2 regions of the Thalassotalea sp. LPB0316 genome follow, and region 2 is predicted to be linked to the other one. Evidence: predicted binding sites of a transcription regulator. Region 2 holds the regulator's gene; the other holds the start of a gene.

Evidence for each region. Region 2 encodes ArgR, which controls arginine synthesis, uptake and breakdown. Its sites were predicted from a motif close to ANTGAATANNTATTCANT; they were not measured.
Region 1: the regulator ArgR is predicted to act here: its motif matches at 1,561-1,578, upstream of LP316_RS15070 (OadG family protein).

The regions. Positions count from the first base shown of each region.
Region 1 covers NZ_CP062946.1:3,344,000-3,347,129, reverse strand. Annotated here, with positions in the region: gene alaS (alanine--tRNA ligase) at 1-106, shown strand, start outside; gene csrA (carbon storage regulator CsrA) at 358-552, shown strand; tRNA gene LP316_RS15090 (tRNA-Ser) at 755-846, shown strand; tRNA gene LP316_RS15085 (tRNA-Arg) at 880-956, shown strand; tRNA gene LP316_RS15080 (tRNA-Arg) at 1,141-1,217, shown strand; tRNA gene LP316_RS15075 (tRNA-Arg) at 1,331-1,407, shown strand; gene LP316_RS15070 (OadG family protein) at 1,766-2,026, shown strand; gene oadA (sodium-extruding oxaloacetate decarboxylase subunit alpha) at 2,036-3,130, shown strand, end outside.
Region 2 covers NZ_CP062946.1:1,085,154-1,088,283, reverse strand. Annotated here, with positions in the region: gene LP316_RS04845 (hypothetical protein) at 1-145, opposite strand, end outside; gene mdh (malate dehydrogenase) at 266-1,201, opposite strand; gene argR (transcriptional regulator ArgR) at 1,400-1,873, shown strand; gene LP316_RS04830 (Dyp-type peroxidase) at 1,948-2,868, opposite strand; gene LP316_RS04825 (ammonium transporter) at 3,008-3,130, opposite strand, start outside.

The DNA.
Region 1 (3,130 bases), 1.3 Mb from region 2:
AGGTGGCGGGCGTCCAGACATGGCGCAAGCTGGCGGTAGCCAACCTGAAAATATTCCTGCAGCCATGGCAACAGTGCAGCCGTGGTTGCAAGAAAAGCTTAGTTAGACCGGTCTAATAGTATGAGGTGTTAGTCGCCTCATGCTTTTAAAAGACTGTTAACAACTAAGCACACTTTTCAATCAAACGAGTAACAGATGCTTTGTTATACTGAAAACAAGTTATTAATTATTCGTTAATTGAAAGAAAATTTAGACTAATTTCATAATCTTGGCTATTACTAGATAGAGAAGTATGAAATGGATATCTAAAATCTAGCTTAATCAATCTGTGGACCTCATTAGTTAAAGGAACCGATAATGTTAATACTTACTAGACGCGTAGGCGAAACCCTAATGATAGGTGACGAAGTTACCGTTACTGTTTTAGGTGTAAAGGGAAACCAAGTTCGAATTGGTGTAAATGCTCCGAAAGAAGTTTCAGTGCATCGTGAAGAAATTTACATGCGCATACAGTCAGAAAAAGGTGATGGTGAGCCGTCTGGCAACTACTAAACTGTATACCTGAGCAAAAGGCCGATAAATCATCGGCTTTTTTTATGCCTGTTTTTCGGCTTTTTCCTGACTAAATTTGCTTATTTTACGATGTGATAATGTATGAAAATCGGCCGAGTTGATTGAAATATCTTCAAACGGAAAGAAAAGTAAAAAAAGCGTTTGACATATTTTTTTTATCCCTTATTATTCACCGCACGTTGGTGAGGTGGCCGAGAGGCTGAAGGCGCTCCCCTGCTAAGGGAGTATAGGCGTTATACCCTATCGAGGGTTCGAATCCCTCCCTCACCGCCATTATCTTTATCGATAATAACGTGAAAATATTGCGGACGCGTAGCTCAGCTGGATAGAGTACCTGGCTACGAACCAGGCGGTCGCAGGTTCGACTCCTGCCGCGTCCGCCACTTTTTCAAGTGGTAATTAAGCAATATTTGGCTATGATTAAAGCATTAATTAATCTATCCGGAACTAGGATATAAAAGAAAGGTTACCACGAACTCATAGCTCTGTTGGATAGTAATATTAGGTAATGGTGGCTACGAACAAGGTTCGTTATCCGGAACTAGGATATAAAAGAAAGGTTACCGCGGACGCGTAGCTCAGCTGGATAGAGTACCTGGCTACGAACCAGGCGGTCGCAGGTTCGACTCCTGCCGCGTCCGCCACATTTACTTAGGTAAAATATACGGAAGCTGACGTATTGTCAGCTTTTTTGTTTGTAGCTTGATTGAGCTTAATCAATCTATCCGGAACTAGGATATAAAAGAAAAGTTACCGCGGACGCGTAGCTCAGCTGGATAGAGTACCTGGCTACGAACCAGGCGGTCGCAGGTTCGACTCCTGCCGCGTCCGCCACATCTGAAAAAGCTGACTAATGTCAGCTTTTTTGCTTTCTGGGGTTAGAAAACTTTTCGAATAAGAAAAATCCCCGTCATTGCGTGATGCTATTCCTCGCAGCCCATTTTCCTTTAACAACGGCAAAATGAATTGCTCACATCCATATAAACGAATGAATAGATATTCACTTTGTGCATTACTATGTAAACACCATGCTAAATAAGTGAATAATTATTAGAATGTATTTCAAATAATTATTAAAACATCTGTTTTAGTTCTTGACAGGAATTATTTTTACCAATTTATAAATTCTTTCTTGCATTTCTATTATTGGAGTGATTATTCTATTTCTCAAAAAATAGGTTAAGAGTTAATCATGGAATCACTAAATCAACAATTTATCGAGGCAGCTACCTTGATGATCGCCGGTATGGTTTTTGTCTTTGCATTTTTAGGCTTACTGGTCGTTTTCATTAATATGGTGCTAGTGCCCCTATCTAAGAAGTTCCCCGATCCTCAGCCTGTCCAAAAATCAACCATAAGAAAACCCGCGCAAGTTCAAGGTATTCAACCAAACGTTGTAGCAGCGATCAGTGCTGCGGTTGCTAACTTCCGCCAAAAACATAATAAAGAGTAGGAGCATATCATGACTAAACCATTGGGCATTACAGAAGTAGTCCTGCGAGACGGTCACCAATCATTACTGGCAACTCGCCTTCGTTTGGAGGACATGTTACCGATTGCTCCTAAGTTAGATGAAATTGGTTTTTGGTCAATAGAGTCATGGGGTGGAGCAACCTTTGATTCGTGTATTCGTTATTTAGGTGAAGATCCTTGGGAGCGAATTCGCGCACTTAAAAAAGCAATGCCAAAGACCAAGCAGCAAATGTTATTTCGCGGACAAAATATTTTAGGTTACCGCCACTATGCTGATGACGTTGTTGAAAAATTTGTTGAGCGTGCTCACGTAAACGGCATTGATGTTTTCCGTATATTTGATGCGATGAATGACACGCGTAACCTCGAAACTGCAATCAAAGCTGCCGTTAAGGTAGGTGCCCACGCGCAAGGTACGCTGAGTTTTACTGAGAGCCCAGTTCACACGCTAGAAACATGGCTTGAAATGGCTAAAAAACTCGAAGATATGGGCGCGCACTCGCTTTGTATTAAAGACATGGCGGGCTTACTTAAGCCGTATGCCGCACAAGAGCTTGTTACGCGTTTAAAAGAGACTGTGTCATTGCCAATTGCCTTGCACTGTCACGCGACAACGGGTTTGAGCGTTGGTACACATATTAAGGCCATTGACGCTGATGTTGATGTCATTGATACCTCAATTTCTTCGATGAGTATGACATATGGTCATTCACCAACGGAAACCATTGTTTCTGCGGTTGAAGGCACAGCTCGTGATACGGGTCTAGATATGGTTAAGCTTGCGGAAGTTGCAGCTTATTTTAGAGATGTGCGTGAAAAATACGCAAAATTTGAAGGTAGCCTGAAAGGTGTTGATGCGAGAATTTTATTAGCTCAAGTACCAGGCGGTATGCTAACTAACATGGAAAGCCAGTTAAAAGAGCAAGGTGCGGCAGATCGCTTAGATGAAGTGCTTGAAGAAATTCCGCGCGTTCGCAAAGATTTAGGCTACATCCCTCTTGTTACACCGACTTCACAAATCGTTGGCACCCAATCAGTGCTTAACGTACTTACTGGTGAGCGTTATAAGTCGATCACTAAAGAA
Region 2 (3,130 bases):
CTTCGTTGGTCACTTGTTGATTGAGTTGCGCATTGAGCGATGCATTTTTTTCATAGAGCTCGGCAATCTTGTTGCCTTGCTGATAATTGCTATAGCCAAGCAATACCACAATCGCCGCCAAAATAAAGTTTATGTACTTTGCCATCTTAGTCCCTTAATGTTTCACACCTCTGGCTAGATTAGCACTTAATTGACAAGCAGTCTAAGGCTGACAATCAGGCATAAAAAAAGCCGCTATTGCGGCTTTTTCATCGACTTGGCAAGATTAGCCGTTGATAAAATCAACGCCTTCTTGGATGTCTTTGTTTAATGTAGCAAGCATGTCTTCTTTCGCTTTTTGCTCAAACGCGCTTAACTCACCGTAAGATAAGATTTCTTCAACGCCGTTTTTACCTAAACGCACTGGGTGAGCGAAGTACTCAGCATCGCCATTTTCAACAGCTACGTATGCGTAATCAACAACGTCTTCACCTTGTAAGCCTTTGATTAAAGACATAGTGAAACGTGCAGCAGCAGCACCCATTGATAAAGTAGCAGAACCGCCACCAGCTTTTGCATTTACAACTTCAGTACCCGCATTTTGGATACGCGGGGTTAATGCAGCAACTTCTTCTTCTGTAAACTCAACACCTTCAACTTGTGAAAGAAGAGGTAAAATCGTAGTACCTGAGTGACCACCAATAACAGGAACTTTAACTGATGCTACGTCAACACCTTTTAATTCAGCAATGAAAGCTTCAGAGCGGATAACGTCAAGTGTTGTTACACCAAATACGCGGTTCGCTTCGTATGTACCTGCTTTTTTGAATACTTCAGCCACGATTGGTACAGTGCCGTTTACTGGGTTAGTGATAACACCAACTAACGCTTTAGGACAGTTAGCTACAATGCCTTCAGCTAATGTTTTAATGATACCAGCGTTAACATTGAATAAGTCAGCGCGATCCATACCAGGCTTACGCGGCATACCAGCAGGGATAATTACAATGTCAGCGCCGTCTAGTGCAGGCGCTAAATCGTCAGCACCGTAACCTTTCACGTTAACCGCCGTTGGGATGTGGCTTAAATCTACTGCTACACCAGGAACTACAGGAGCAACGTCATATAACGCTAAGTCTGAGCCAGCTGGTAATTGAGTTTTTAATAGTAAAGATAACGCTTGGCCGATACCGCCAGCTGCGCCTAAAACAGCTACTTTCATTGGGACTCTCCAAAATTTGAGTATTTACGTAAAATTTTCGTGCACAAAAGATATAGTATATACCACGAAAAAACAATCAATAATGCGCTTTATGAAAGTCGTTTGTTTGTTTACAACATGGCTTTTACTGGCAAAAGATACCGTAATATGGCTAAATACCCCATAAGACTTTGGTATGACAAAACACAGAAAAAAATCATGACAGTTCAACAAAAACAAGAAGCCTTAGTGCAAGCATTTAAAGAGTTATTAAAGCAGGAGCAGTTTGGCTCTCAAAGCGATATTGTCGATGCGTTAAAGTCACAGGGCTTTGATAATATCAGCCAATCAAAAGTGTCTAGGATGTTAAGTAAGTTTGGTGCGGTGCGCACACGTAACGCACGCCAAGAAATGGTTTATTGTTTACCTGCTGAACTCGGTGTACCTACGGCAAAAAGCCCGCTAAAACAATTAGTGCTCGATATTGAACACAACAACGTTATGATCATTATTCGCACAAGCCCTGGCGCAGCACAATTAATTGCAAGATTATTAGACAGCTTGAGTAAACGTGATGGTGTACTAGGTACTATAGCCGGTGATGATACGATTTTTATCGCACCTACCGATGTCAGTGAGATTTCAAATACCATCACTAAATTAGAAGAGTTATTCTCTAAAAACTTATCTTAGATAAAAATCATCTGACTTAACGACCCAATTTCAGTCGTTAAGTCAGGTTATTCTTTAAGAGATACAGACAGATTTTAAGCCAGTGATTTTAAAAAGTTCAAACTAGGCGCAAAAAAAGCACAGCCAGTTTCTGCTTGCGTAAATTGCAATAAGTGATCGAAGTGCCCTTCCCCATCACAGTGAACCATTTTTTCTAACATCAGTTTAAAGTGGTTTGGGTTATTGCAATAAGAAACAAAGAACAAGCCTTGGACCTTCATATCACCATAAGGCATGCTTTGACGCAATATTTCCATGCTTTTGCCCTCGTCATCTTTAAGGTTGACGCGTTTGATATGGGCACAAGGATGAATTTCATCTGCCGTGTGTTCAATGTTATCCATTTTGGTTCGACCAATGACATCTTCTTGCTCTTTCGTCTCAATGGTTTGCCATAGTTTCATATTATGACGATAGCGCTGAATATGCAGATAGCTGCCGCCGGCAAATGTTTCATCTTGCTCATTACTCACCAGAGCAACCTCGCGACGATGGAAGCCTTTAGGGTTTTCAGTGCCGTCAACAAAGCCAGTTAAATCACGACCATCGAGAAATCTAAAGCCACGAACTTGTTCAATCAACTCAACACTTGAACCAAGGAGTTCGCACACTTTACTACTGACAATATGATTGACATCGGCGCGATCACTGCGAATCTCAATATATAAGTCAAAACTGGTTGACGGCGCAATGCGATCTTCGTTGTCCATACTAGGAAAGCTAGTCAATTGATTTGGCCTCGCCTCTGGGTGTAATTCATCCCAATAACCAGAACCAATAGCGATTACGCCAGTTAAATTAGCCTCGGAAAAACGGTCGGCATAATTGTCGAATAACTCAGGCATCCGGCTAAGCGCTTGTCTCAAGTAGGCGTTATCATCGTCGACAACATTAAATAGTAAATAATAGCCATGTAAACTTGGCTCCGCACAAATTCCAAATTGCTCTCTTGCCATGCTCTAAACCTAAATTAAGACAATCCAATAACGAGTTATTTTACACATATTTAGTTTCTTGACACTAGCGGTGTTGATTTTTTCCTCGAGTAGTAACAAAAAAAGCGACCTAAGTCGCTTTTTATTAAAGAGTTGGTAATTAACTGTTAACCGATACGAACTCTGGGTAAGCTTCAATACCACAGTCTGACTTATCAACACCGTTGTATTCATCTTCATCGCTAACGCGAATCCCCATAGTTTTCTTCAAGATAGTCCAAAC